One region of the Lysinibacillus sp. FSL M8-0355 genome, then DNA from elsewhere that is predicted to be linked to it. Evidence: riboswitches for the same ligand, from Rfam matches in the RefSeq annotation. Region 1 holds a riboswitch; each other region holds the start of a gene.

What was found. Region 1 has a riboswitch for lysine ahead of MKY46_RS11300 (transporter substrate-binding domain-containing protein). Riboswitches for the same ligand answer to the same signal wherever they lie in the genome.
Positions count from the first base shown of each region.
Region 2: linked by a shared signal. The riboswitch ahead of MKY46_RS01270 (amino acid permease) and the one ahead of MKY46_RS11300 (transporter substrate-binding domain-containing protein) in region 1 are both predicted to bind lysine.
Region 3: linked by a shared signal. The riboswitch ahead of MKY46_RS16560 (aspartate kinase) and the one ahead of MKY46_RS11300 (transporter substrate-binding domain-containing protein) in region 1 are both predicted to bind lysine.

Region 1 covers NZ_JBBPAI010000001.1:2,308,202-2,313,046, forward strand. The annotation lists gene MKY46_RS11290 (2-oxoglutarate dehydrogenase E1 component) at 1-432, shown strand, start outside; gene odhB (2-oxoglutarate dehydrogenase complex dihydrolipoyllysine-residue succinyltransferase) at 527-1,786, shown strand; lysine riboswitch at 2,129-2,315, shown strand; gene MKY46_RS11300 (transporter substrate-binding domain-containing protein) at 2,434-3,291, shown strand; gene MKY46_RS11305 (amino acid ABC transporter permease) at 3,462-4,187, shown strand; gene MKY46_RS11310 (amino acid ABC transporter ATP-binding protein) at 4,200-4,845, shown strand, end outside.
Region 2 covers NZ_JBBPAI010000001.1:259,008-263,852, reverse strand. The annotation lists gene MKY46_RS01275 (Nramp family divalent metal transporter) at 60-1,325, shown strand; gene MKY46_RS01270 (amino acid permease) at 1,521-2,984, opposite strand; lysine riboswitch at 3,067-3,243, opposite strand; gene MKY46_RS01265 (CynX/NimT family MFS transporter) at 3,420-4,628, shown strand; gene MKY46_RS01260 (hypothetical protein) at 4,695-4,845, opposite strand, start outside.
Region 3 covers NZ_JBBPAI010000001.1:3,410,547-3,415,391, reverse strand. The annotation lists gene uvrC (excinuclease ABC subunit UvrC) at 1-1,284, shown strand, start outside; lysine riboswitch at 1,394-1,572, shown strand; gene MKY46_RS16560 (aspartate kinase) at 1,686-2,912, shown strand; gene MKY46_RS16555 (YslB family protein) at 3,008-3,442, opposite strand; gene MKY46_RS16550 (succinate dehydrogenase cytochrome b558 subunit) at 3,715-4,323, shown strand; gene sdhA (succinate dehydrogenase flavoprotein subunit) at 4,390-4,845, shown strand, end outside.

The DNA.
Region 1 (4,845 bases):
AATGGTTCATTCCAAGAAGTGATTGAACAACCAGGTTTAGGCGCTAAACCAGAAGCTGTAGAGCGTATCGTTTTAGGAACTGGTAAAGTGATGATCGACTTAGCGGATCGCGTAAAAGACGGAGAAGGCTTCGATCATTTACACATTATTCGTGTAGAACAACTTTACCCATTCCCAAAAGAGCAAGTTGCTGGTATTATTGCTAAGTATCCAAATGTGAAAGAAATTGTTTGGGTACAAGAAGAACCTAAAAACCAAGGCTCATGGAATTATGCATTAGAAACATTATATGAACTTTCAGAAGGTAAAAAACTTCGCTATGTAGGTCGTCCTGCAATGAGCTCAACTTCTGAAGGGGATGCAGATTCTCATAAAGCAGCACAAGCAGCATTAATTGAAGCGGCAGTTGCTGAGCCAGTGAAGGTTAAATAATCACATATAAATTTTTGAAAAAACCGGGCTACTTGCCCTCAAGCAGTAGCCCTTTTATGTGCGTCATGCACGTTAATCAAAGGAGGAAATGAAAGTGGCTGAAATTAAAGTCCCTGAATTAGCAGAATCGATTACAGAAGGTAGTATCGCACAGTGGGTAAAAAAAGTGGGCGATCGCGTTGAAAAAGGTGAATTCATCGTTGAACTTGAAACAGATAAAGTAAACGCTGAAATCATTTCTGAAGAAGCAGGTGTATTAACACAAATTTTAGCTGAAGAAGGCGATACTGTACTAGTTGGTCAAGTTATCGCAGTAGTAGAAGCAGGCGAAGGCGCAGCACCTGCACCTGCAGCGGCTCCAGCTGAAGCAGCTCCGGCTCCAGCAGCGCCACAAGCAGCATCTGCACCAGTAGCAGCGGCTCCAGTTGTAGAAGAAACTTCTGGTGAGCGAGTAATCGCCTCTCCAGCAGCACGTCGTCTTGCTCGTGAAAAAGGTATCAACCTTGCAGCAGTATCTCCAGTAGATCCACAAGGACGTGTACGTGTACAAGATGTAGCAGCTCATGGTACAGCTCCAGCTGTAGCACCAGTAGCAGCACCTACATCAGTAGCAACTTCAGGTGGCCCAGTAGTATTTACACCAGCAGCTAATTCTGACCGTGTAACAGTTGAAAAAATGAGCCGTCGTCGCCAAACAATTGCTAAACGTTTATTAGAAGTGAAACAATCAACAGCAATGTTAACAACATTTAACGAAATTGACATGACAAATATCATGGCACTTCGTAAACGTAAACAAGAAGAGTTTGTAAAAGCAAATGACATCAAACTTGGTTTCATGTCATTCTTCACAAAAGCTGTTGTTGCGGCACTAAAAAAATACCCATACGTAAACGCTCAAATCTCTGGTGATGAAATTCATTTAAATAACTTCTTTGATATCGGTATTGCTGTATCAACTGAAGAAGGTTTAGTTGTACCAGTTGTACGCGATGCAAACAGCAAAAACTTTGCAGAAATCGAAAAAGATATCGCTAACTTAGCGACAAAAGCTCGTGATAAAAAATTAGGCTTAAATGACATGGCTGGTGGATCATTCACAATTACAAATGGTGGTGTATTCGGTTCATTAATGTCAACTCCTATTATGAACGGTACGCAAGCTGGTATTTTAGGTATGCACTCAATTGTTAACCGTCCAGTTGCAGTAAATGGTGAAGTTCAAATCCGTCCAATGATGTATGTAGCACTTTCTTACGATCACCGTATAATCGATGGAAAAGATTCTGTAGGATTCTTAAAAACAGTTAAAGAATTAATCGAAAATCCTGAAGATTTACTATTAAATTCATAATGCGATTCAACCCTGCGAACAATGTTCAGCAGGGTTTTTTTATGCATGACGAAAGATTTTGACCGATTCTATGTTTGAAAGAGTACTAATGTTATATCGTTTAGAGGAGCAAAAAAGACATAAACACAACTTTTCTCACATAGAGCACATACTCTATAATAAAAATTTGTTTTAATTTTCAGAAATATCGATAGAAGCTTAACGATTTAAAATGAATAGAGAACGAACAATATCCTAATATTGTCATTAGTCAGAAAAATGTTAAAACTGTCTTGACGAGTGTACTAGTTTTATAGTAGTATCTAAATATCAATTAAATAAACAAACCTCACTAACATTTACCAGTGAGGTAGAGGCGCGGTATTTATTAGTTCATTGTTGAGTTCAAGCAAGCGAAGACGCAATGAAGAAGGAAATATCGCCGAAGTATAAAAGGAGCTCGTACTTTTATGCTGGGTCTGCAGTGAATAAGTGCAGGACTGTCCTAGTAAATGGATTTCCAGATTTACTAGGTTGTGCTATCTCGGAAAATGGAAATTATAGTGAGGATTTGGGCAACTGTCATACAAGGTAAGACCTAAGTTCAATATACTTAGGTCTTTTTTATTACAGTTGTCTTATTTTTTTACAGAAAAGGGGAGTTTTTTATGAAAAGAAAATGGTTGTTAGTAATGATCTCTATCATGACAGCAATTGTGCTAGCTGCATGTGGCACTAGCGACAAAAAGGATGGCGGTTCAGGTGATGCTGGTGCTGACAAGGAAGCAAGTGGCGGTGAATTCCGAATCGGAATGGAGGCTGGCTATCCACCATTTAACTGGACACAGCAAGGTGATGCTAATGGTGCAGTGAAAATTGCTGATAATGCAGAGTATGCAGGCGGCTACGATGTCCAAATGGCAAAAAAAATTGCTGAAGGCTTAGGCAAAGAGCTAGTCATTGTCAAAATGGAATGGGACGGATTAGTACCAGCGCTACAATCTAACAAAATTGATGCGATTATCGCGGGTATGTCACCAACTGAAGAGCGTAAGAAAACGATTGATTTTACAGAAAACTACTATACTTCTGATTTCGTTATGGTTATTAAGAAAGGTAGCAAGTATGAAAATGCAAAATCGATTCAAGATTTCTCTGGTGCTAAAATTACTTCACAATTAAATACATCGAACTACAACGTTATTGATCAAATTAACGGTGTAGAAAAACAAACAGCAATGGAAAGCTTCCCCGCAATGCGTGTCGCTTTAGAGGCTGGCAAAATTGATGGCTATGTAGCAGAACGTCCAGAAGGTATTTCCGCTGCTGCTGCCAACGATAAGTTCACATATGTCGCATTTGAAGAAGGCTTTGATACGGATCTTTCCAATACTTCGATTGCTGTAGGCTTACGTAAAGACGATGCAAACCGTGAAAAAATCAACGAAATCCTAAAAGGTATTTCGGAAGACGATCGTCAAGCGATTATGGAAGAAGCGATTTCTCAACAACCAGCAGCACAATAATGACAAGGCACGGGCTAGTTGCTGGTCCGTGCATGATCATTTCATCATTATCAAAATGAGAACCTCTCTACATAATGATAATGTCCTAGCGTAACAAATCATAGAATAGTAGAAATAGCTAGGACACGAAGGAAATAAGCAAGCAACATGACATTGTTAGGAGGAACATCATGAGTCTTGAATGGATACTTTCAATTATTGAAAACAACTGGCAAATGTTTTTACGAGGTGCGTATTATACGTTACTGATTTCGATTATTAGTACAATTATTGGTGCATTCATCGGATTTTTCATTGGAATTATGCATACGATTCCAGTTCGTAAAAAAGGTTTAAAATTTTATAGCTTAAAGCTTATTAATTTTATCCTGACATGCTATGTTGAATTTTTCCGTGGTACACCAATGATTGTACAGGCTATGGTAGTCTACTACGGACTAGATATCGCATTTGGTATCGATATGCATTTTATTACAGCAGGTATTTTAGTCGTTTCCCTTAACACAGGGGCCTATATGGCAGAAATTGTTCGAGGTGGTATTGTCTCGATTGATAATGGTCAATACGAGGCAGCGTCGGCAATTGGTATGAATCACTTCCAAATCATGCTGCATGTTGTTTTACCACAAGTAGCACGCAATGTCTTGCCGGCGACAGGTAACCAATTAATTATGAATATTAAAGATACAGCCGTATTAAATGTCATTGGGGTAACGGAATTATTCTTCCAAACAAAATCAATTTCAGGTAACAACTTCCGTTATTTTGAATCATTCTTTGTTGCATGTATTCTTTATTTTATCATGACATTTACCGCATCTCGCATCCTTCTCTATGTTGAAAAACGTCTAGATGGACCTGATGCCTATCAAAAAGAACAAAAAGAAGCTGTATAGGGGGACGCACAAATGGCAGTGATTAAGATTGAACATTTAAGTAAATCATTTGGACGTAACCAAGTGTTAAAAGATGTAAATTTCCAAGTAGAAAAAGGCGAAGTCGTTTGTTTAATTGGCTCTTCTGGTTCTGGTAAATCAACATTACTTCGTTGCATCAATTTATTAGAAACGCCAAGTGGTGGTCAAATTATTTATAAAGGGGAAGACATTTTAGATGATAAGCACAATATTCAAGAATATCGTACACATCTAGGAATGGTATTCCAGCAATTCAATTTATTTAACAATCACAATGTGTTAAACAATTGCACAGTGGGCCAAATCAAAGTATTGAAGCGATCAAAGAAAGAAGCAGAAGAAACGGCGCTTAAATATTTGAATATCGTTGGTATGGATCAATATGTGAACGCCAAGCCTCGTCAGCTTTCAGGGGGGCAAAAGCAGCGTGTGGCTATCGCTCGAGCATTGTCAATGAATCCAGATGTCATGCTATTTGATGAACCGACATCGGCATTAGACCCAGAAATGGTCGGTGAGGTATTAAAGGTGATGCGACAGTTAGCCACTGAGGGGAATACAATGTTAATCGTGACACATGAGATGGAGTTTGCCAAAGAGGTGGCAGATCGTGTCGTCTTTATGGATAAAGGCATCA
Region 2 (4,845 bases), 2.0 Mb from region 1:
TTATTTTCCTATAGGAAACTTTATTTCGTTAATGATACTTTTTGAAACGAGGGAACAATATGGTTTACAAACGAGTCACAAAATCGTCTGCCGAGGCGGTTTTAGATGGAGATATAAAAGGTTGGCGACGCTTTTTACCATTTTTAGGACCTGCATTTATTGCAGCCGTCGCCTATATCGATCCTGGTAATTTTGCTACAAATATTACAGCAGGCTCTCAATATGGCTACCTGCTACTTTGGGTTATAGCCTTTTCTAATTTAATGGCCGTGTTAATTCAATCCTTATCTGCCAAGCTTGGAATTGCGACAGGTAAAAACTTGCCTGAAGTAGCACGCGAGCATTTTTCTAAAAAAACATCCATCTTTTTATGGATACAGGCTGAATTGGTCATCATTGCTACAGATCTTGCTGAATTTATTGGTGCAGCATTAGGGCTTTACTTGCTCTTCAATATCCCTATGCTGCCCGCAGCATTAATTACGGCAGTTGGTTCATTTGCTATTTTAGAACTTCAAAGAAGAGGATTTAGAGCCTTTGAAGCCGGTATTTCGGGCATGGTGTTAATTGTTGTCTTAGCATTTGCCTTCCAAACATTTTTAGCACAGCCAGAATGGGGCGATGTAGCGATTGGCATGTTCACGCCACAGTTTGAAGGTGTAGATTCACTATTATTAGCAACAGGTATTTTAGGAGCAACTGTCATGCCTCATGCTATTTACTTACATTCATCGTTAACGCAAAATCGTATTGTTGGTCGGAATGAAAATGAAAAAAAACGTATTTTCCGTTTTGAATTTATCGATATTATCATCGCTATGATTATTGCCGGAGCGATTAATATGAGCATGCTGATCATTGCTGCAGCAGTCTTCCACACACAAGGCGTGGTTGTAGAAGATTTAGATGTTGCCTACAATGGCTTAAAAGATGCGCTCGGCCCCATGGCTGCTATTTCATTTGGTCTTGGTTTACTTATTGCCGGGCTAGCTAGCTCCTCTGTCGGGACGTTAGCAGGTGATGTAGTCATGCAAGGATTCATTCAAAGAAAAATACCACTTTATTTACGTAGAGCAATTACTATGGTGCCGCCTCTAGTCATTATTGCTTCAGGCGTGAATGCAACCTATGCGCTCGTTCTAAGTCAGGTCGTTTTATCTTTCGGTATTGCATTTGCTCTTGTCCCTCTTGTGATGTTTACAAGCAAACGAAACATCATGGGCAGTTTAGTCAATCACCGTATTACAACGTTTTTAGGTTGGTTTGTTGTTGTTATCGTTGTGACATTGAATATTTACTTACTGTGGGAAACAATATTTGGATAATAAAAATCAGTTACTCGAGATGAACTGCCCCGTAAAAGTTTGATTTCTAACTATTACGGGGCAGTTCAAGAATGGGTACCTGTTTTTTATTTGATTAGACATCGCGACTTTCGAATGGCTAGTTAACGACGATTAAGACATAAAAAGCTGTCCCATAAACCAATCATTCATTAGTTTACAGAACAGCCCTACTATTTAATCTTCCACTTTTAAATCACATTCTTGAAGTGAAAGCATTTTTGTTTTGTGCTTGATTTTGTAGCCAAACCATAACAGTAAAAATAGTGGGATTCCAACATAAGAAACTAATATCCCATACCAATCAATTTGGTCTCCCGTAAAGGCCGTGTAATTTTGCCCAATGACCACAATCATACAAACAGTAAAGGCAAATAGTGGTCCAAACGGGTACAATTTTGCTCTATAAGGTAATAGCTTTGGATCTAGGCCCTGTGCCTCAAATGCACGACGGAAGCGATAATGACTAAAGGCAATGCCGAGCCATGCAATAAAACCAGACATACCAGAGGCGTTTAACAGCCAAATATAAACAACGCCATCACCAAAGAAAGACGCTAAAAAAGCTAAGCAACCTACAGCTAATGTTGCCATCAATGCATAAATTGGTATTCCTCGACGACTTAGCTTTGTGAAGAACTTAGGCGCATGTCCATCCACTGCTAATTGCCATAGCATACGTGATGATGCATAAAGCCCTGAATTTCCAGCTGACAGCATAGCCGTTAAAATAATGGCATTCATTAACGAAGCTGCAAAGGCAATACCTAAGCGGTCAAACACTAATGTAAACGGTGATACTGCGATATCTTCTGATAATAAGCGTTCATCTGTAAATGGAATCAACATTCCGATTGCACCAATTGCTAAAATATAAAACAAAAGAATACGCCAGAATACGGATTTAACAGCCTTTGGAATATTTTTTCCTGGATCGTCTGTTTCACCTGCTGTAATCCCAAGTAACTCTGTTCCTTGGAATGAAAATCCGGCTGCTAGGAAAATTCCAAATGTAGCTAGGAAGCCACCGTGAAATGGTCCATCACTAATAAAGAAATTAGTAAAGCCTACAGGCGCCTGTCCACCTAAAATACCAAAAATCATTAATAAACTGATAATAATAAAAACAATGACTGTCACTACTTTAATCATCGCAAACCAATATTCACTTTCTCCATAGCTCTTTACAGAAAGTAAATTAAATGACAGTACAACAGCAATAAATAATACTGTCCAAAGGGCTGATGAACTATCAGGGAACCAATATTTCATAATTAAGGATACTGCCGCAATTTCTGCTGCAATAGTGATTGCCCAGTTATACCAATAGTTCCAGCCTAATGCAAAGCCTAGTGCTGGATCTACAAATTTTGTTGCATACGTACTAAATGAACCGGATGATGGCATATAGGCAGCCATTTCCCCTAAGCTTGTCATTAAAAAGTACACCATAATACCGATTAGGGCGTAGGCAAGCAATGCACCACCAGGTCCAGCTTGTGCAATGGCACCACCACTGGCTAAAAATAGTCCCGTACCAATTGTACCGCCTAAAGAAATCATTGTGATATGACGGCTTTTCAATTCTTTTTTCAGCTTTGGCGCTTTATGTCCGAGCTGATTTACTTTTATTTCACTCACGATATAGCTTCCTTCCTATTTACGAGGCAAAAAAATGCCATCACATATACACTGTGATGGCTAAGTTAATCCTCAGTTTTTCCTAAATGATAGCTCAACACGTTGTACAAACGTGACAGTTCTGTTCCTTTCGGAGACAGCCCCAGCATGAGGTTTTCAAGTCCCCTCACACTTCGGCAATATTCCCTTTCAGCTAATCTCATCAATGCTTGTCATTTCCATTAGCATACTTATAAATATCGCGACCTCTACCTCAATACAAACATGAGGCATATAATTATTAAATTTATGATGCTTATTATATTAGCATAAGACCTTTGACATTTCAATATAACAATAAATGTTCTGTATTTTGTGAATCTTCTACTATTTTTATTAGTTTGTTAAAGTGTTATAGTAGTTCAATTAGAGCGGTTACGAACAGGGGGATTTATTTTGACTACAAATGATCATTCCGCTAGTTTTCCGAGTAAAAAAATTAGCTGGAGGGGAACAACCTTACTTTTAGTCTTCGGAGTTATCTTTATAGCCTCTACATTAAGAATGCCACTAACTGTTGTTGGCCCTATTATATCATTTATCCGTGACGATCTTGGTATTTCTAATGTACTTGCAGGCTTTCTAACAACGATTCCATTGCTCGCTTTTGCTACCATCTCACCATTTGCGCCCGTTGTAGCACGCAAACTAGGGCTTGAGCTAACACTATTTTTATCCACTATTTTATTAGCCTTGGGGATTGTTCTACGTTCCCTTGGTACAACGGGGTTACTTGTATTTGGTACTGTACTCATCGGCATAGCCATATCATTTGGAAATGTGCTGATTCCAGGATTATTAAAATTAAAATTTCCATACCATGTTGGTTTATTAATGGCATTTTTCACTATGTCGATGAACTTAACGGCTGGGCTTGGCGCAGGTATTAGCTATCCTATAGCCAATTCATCATTTGGCTGGCAAGGAGCGCTGTCCATTGCACTTGTACTCGTGGTCGTAACGATTTTAATTTGGATACCTCAATTGAAATCAAATAAACCTGAGCCAGCCACTACCTCTAAAATGACAAGTACACCCTTATGGAAGTCACCTGTTACTTGGGCTGTCACAGGTGCAATGGGATTACAGTCTTTATTATTTTATACGACTGCTGCTTGGATTCCCGAAATCTACATCGCCCAGGGATTGGCTCCTGACAAAGCTGGTTGGATGTTTTCTATCATGCAATTTTCACAAGTACCAATGGCATTGGCTGTGCCTATCATTGCAAGTAAAATGGCTTCTCAAAGACCTCTTGTAGTGATGTTTACATTCTTCTATTTAATAGGCTTTACTGGAGTTGTCATGGAGTGGACAAGTCTTGGGGTACTGTGGATGATTCTTTTAGGTTTAGCAGGAGGTTCTTCATTTGCCTTAGCGATGATGTTCTTTACACTTCGTACACGCACGGCATTTGAAGCAGCAGATTTATCAGGCTTTGCACAATCATTAGGTTATTTATTTGCCGCCATTGGCCCTATTCTTTTTGGCTACTTACATGATTTATTTGGTGGCTGGAATATTGCTGGTTGGCTCTTTGTAGCTGTGGCGACCATTCTTTTCTTTTGCTCAATGAGAGCTTCTAAAGACGAATATGTCCATTAAAATAAAGCAGATGGGATAACTGCTCATATTTCCCATCTGCTTTACTTCTATATAGGTATAGACGTTTTATTTGTCCAATTGCTGTAGTAAGGTTAGCAGTTCAGCAAGACGGTCTGCTGTTTCTTTGTTGTGAGCTATAACTGCTGCAAAAATAGGAACAGCCTCTTGTAAGAGTATATAACTAAAATAATAATAGCTTACAAAAGCTTTCTGCTCA
Region 3 (4,845 bases), 1.1 Mb from region 1:
CCTTGTGTAAAAGAAATTAATGGTCAGGTTTATCAAGAGATGATTGAGGATATGACAAAGTTTCTAAATGGTGGTGTCGAGGCAGTCAAAAAAGAGCTTGAAGTTAAAATGCTTGCAGCTGCTGAAAACTTAGAATTTGAACGAGCGAAGGAGTTTCGCGATCAGATTGCACATATTGATACGGTCATGCAGAAACAAAAAATAGTATCAAGTGATACAACGAACCGCGATGTATTTGGCTATGCCGTCGAAAAAGGCTGGATGTGTGTGCAAGTTTTCTTTGTTCGCCAAGGAAAGCTGATTGAGCGTGATGTCTCGGTTTTCCCAATTTATCAAGATGCTGAGGAAGAGTTTTTAACATTTGTTGGCCGCTTTTATGAAAAACCAGAGCATATTAAGCCGAAAGAAATTTTTATTCCACAAGCAATTGATGCAGCCATCTTAACGGAGTTATTAGAGCTTAAAGTTCTTACACCAAAAAGAGGTCAAAAGAGGGAATTGGTTGAATTAGCAACTAAAAATGCTGAGATTGCTGTGGCAGCTAAATTCCAGCTAATTGAACGGCAGGAAGAACGGACAATTGGTGCTTGTGAGGCACTTGGTGAAGCAATAGGTATTTCAACGCCATTACGAATTGAGGCATTTGACAATAGTCATATGCATGGCACGGATGCTGTATCGGCTATGGTTGTCTTCATTGATGGAAAGCCTGCGAAAAAGGAATATCGTAAATACAAAACGCGTACGGCTGCAAAGCATGATGATTACGGTGCGATGCAAGAGGTTATACGTCGGCGATATTCGCGTGTCTTAAAGGAAGGCTTGCCATTGCCAGATTTGGTTTTAATTGATGGTGGCAAGGGGCAAATGGAAGTCGCCCGTGAAGTACTAGAAGATGAGCTTGGACTTGTTATACCGATTGCAGGTTTAGCAAAAGATGATAAGCATAATACGTCGCAGCTATTGTTTGGTGATCCACCAGAAGTAATTGCCTTAAAGCGTACTAGTGATGGCTTTTATTTATTACAACGAATTCAGGACGAAGTTCACCGCTTTGCTATTACCTTCTTGCGCCAACAGCATGAGAAGCATGCCATTCAATCGGTGTTAGACCATATTGAAGGTGTGGGGCCAAAACGCAAGCAGCAGTTGCTCAAACATTTTGGTTCAGTTAAGAAAATTCGAGAGGCGAGCGAGCTAGCTTTGCAGGAGGCAGGAATACCTGCTAATTTAGCGAGCCAAATTTATAGCTATTTTCAGCAAGAGTCATTGTCAAAGGAATAGACATGTGCTAAGGTTGTAAATAACATTGTTCATCAATGTGATGAATAGCGAACTGGTGTGGCTAGCATGTTGACGCCAGCGTTAAACCAATTGAATACATTCACTTTATGGTGATGATAGAGGTGCAAGATTCAAGAGTAACACAATGGAGGATGAACAAGTCCAGAGATCGTGTGTGAAAGGGGAGCTTGCCGAAGTATAGCATTGTTGTTTCCTTTGTTGTACTGGTTTTACATTTAAGAAATGTAAGATTGTCGATTCTAAAAGTTTCGGAGAGCTATCACACATGCACAAGTTACGATCATTGTACATGTTATAGGCAGCTTTCACGTTATGTGGAGGCTGCCTTTTAGTTTTCTAGAAGCAGGTGAAATATATGACTGGAAAGGAGAACGCAAGAAATGGCTAAAATAGTGATGAAGTTTGGAGGGGCTGCACTAGCTTCTACTGAACAAATCCAAGAGGCAGCAAGGAAGGCGATTGCTGAAAAGGACAGAGGCTTCGATGTAGTCGTGGTCGTTGCAGCAATGGGACACACAACGAAAGATGTGCAATCGATGGTACATCAACTAACGGACGAAGTGCCCAAACGAGAATTAGCTGCAGTCGTGTCTACGGGCTCTCAATTATCCAGCGCTTTATTTGCCATCGCATTACAGGAAGCGGGCTATGAGGCAGTGTCCTTAACTGGATGGCAAGCAGGTATACATACAGATTGTAAGTATCGTCATGCACGTATCGACTATATCGATGACAGTCGTATTGAAGAACATCTTGTACAGGGACAAATTGTAGTGATTGCTGGAGAACAGGGTATTGATGAGGAACAAAATATTACTACACTTGGCAAAGGCGGAGCTGAAACAACAGCTATAGCACTCGCGGTAGCATTGGAAGCAGAGCGAACTGATATGTACACAAATGTTGACGGTGTTTATACAGCAGATCCACGCTATGTCAGCAAAGCTCAAAAGCTGCAGGAAATCTCCTATGATGAAATGCTGGAGTTATCTAATTTAGGATCACATGTTATTCATCCTCGTGCAGTGGAGTTAGCAAAAAAATTTCAAATGCCCGTTATTATACGCTCTAGCTTAGTAGAGTCAGTAGGTACTTTATTGAAGGAGGAAGTGGAAATGGAGAAAAATTTAGTCGTCCGTGGTGTAGCCTTTGAGTCAGATATTATCCGTTTAACAGTGGGGTATGATGCGTATGCCGATGGTGCATTGGCAGATATGTTTACAATCCTTGCAGAAAACCGCATTAATGTAGATATTATTGTACAGGCAATCATTGATGGCTTAAAACCAACTGTGTCTTTTTCCATTTTAAAAGAAGAATTTGCGGAAACATTGCGTGTTCTAGAAGATAGTAAATTGTCACTTGGCTTTAGTTTTGCTGACTTTGAAATAGGGTTGGCGAAGGTTTCTATCATTGGCTCAGGTATGGCCTCTAATCCAGGTGTGGCTGCTCGCATGTTTGATCGATTACGTCGTGAAGATATTCCTATAAAAATGGTTAGTACGTCTGAAATAAAAGTGTCTGTTGTTGTACCACAGGATGATATGATTCGTGCAGCAAATGTCTTGCATGATGAATTCAATTTAGAGCAAGCACTTTATATATAATAATAGAAGAAACAGTATTTTATGTAAGAGTCCGAAATTAAAGGAAGAAAAAAGAAGGATTGTCATCCCGTTGAATAGGGAGACAATCCTTTTCATCATTCAGTAGGGATGGTATTCATAATACGTTCCTTGACATCCCATTTGACTGTAAACATGACATAGTGCTGCTTTTCTCGCTTTTCATCATAGCATTCTGTAAGGTAGCCTTTAGCTAATTGAATTTGCTCTGCTATAAATCCTGCTTCCAGTCTAAAGCTTCGTTGTTTGATTTGCAATATTTCAGGGTCATTTGTCAATTGGAAAATGCGACCATCCTTTGATTCCTTCATGAGCTCTAGTGTACCCCAGCAGGCATCTGCGAAAAATGCGATAAGTTCGTCTTGACTTTTGCATGGGAACTTGCGAGCAAGCTCTTTACCTGCCCAATAAAGGACATCATTCTCATGTTTACCAAGGATAGAAGATAGAATATGATCGCGAATGAGCTCATAACCAAATGATGAAATTGTAGGAGATGGAGTGTTTAACATTGTTATCCTTCTTTCTTAGAATTTTCTTAAAATTCAACAGTAATAAAGTAATGATAGATTTTTCGAGAAAAAACAACGCATCATGTACTAGATTAGTTCTTTAATAAGCTCTATGAAAAACTCCGAGTTGCCTTGACGCTCGTAGCTCTTGAGAGTACAATAAACATGTCATAATATTGTACCATGATGAAATACACAGTCAATGAAGTATCATTTACAAAATGATGACTTCTTTTGTTGTGCTATTTTAAGTACTAAGGGGGGTAACAGTCTTGTCGAAAGATCGAGAGTTTTTATGGCGTCGCTTACATTCTCTACTTGGTATCATTCCAGTAGGTCTGTTTTTAACGATGCACCTGTTCATTAACTTTACAGCAACAGGCGGGGCAGAAAGTTACAACGATGCTACCGCAGTAATGGAAAAGATTCCATTCCTTATCCTAGTTGAATGGATTGTCATCTATATTCCATTAATGTTCCACGCATTCTATGGTGTCTACATTGCATTCACTGCTACACCAAACACAGGACGTTTCAGCACATACCGTAACTGGATGTTCTCTTTACAACGTTTCACTGGTGTATTCCTAGTGATTTTCATTGCATGGCATATTTTCCAAACTCGTATTCAAAAAGCACTTGGCACACACGTTGATTACGACATGATGGCGAATATCGTTGCTAATCCATTCATGCTTGGATTCTACATTGTTGGTATTATATCAGCAACTTTCCACTTATCTAACGGTTTATGGGCATTCCTAGTAAGCTGGGGTATTACACAATCTCCTCAGTCTCAAAAGATTGCTACTTACGTAACAAACATTATTTTCGTAATTCTAAGTGTAGTTGGTGTGGCTGCTATTTTAGCTTTCGTATAATTCAATAGAAGCTACGATAGAGTAACAGCAATCATTGCAATTTTTTAAGAGGAGTGAGAAATAATCATGGCGAAAAGCAAAATAATTGTTGTCGGCGGTGGTCTTGCCGGTCTGATGGCAACGATTAAAGCAGCTGAAGTTGGTACTGAAGTTGATTTATTCTCATTAGTTCCTGTAAAACGCTCACACTCTGTTTGTGCGCAAGGCGGAATTAATGGTGCGGTAAATACAAAAGGTGAAGGGGATTCTCCATGGATTCACTTTGATGATACAGTATATGGTGGGGACTTCTTAGCGAACCAACCACCAGTAAAAGGTATGTGTGACGCAGCACCTGGCATTATCCACTTAATGGACCGTATGGGTGTTATGTTCAACCGTACACCAGAAGGACTTTTAGATTTCCGTCGTTTTGGTGGTACTTTAATGCACCGTACAGCTTTCTCTGGTGCAACAACTGGTCAACAATTACTATATGCGCTAGATGAGCAAGTTCGTTCTCATGAAGTAGCTGGTTTAGTA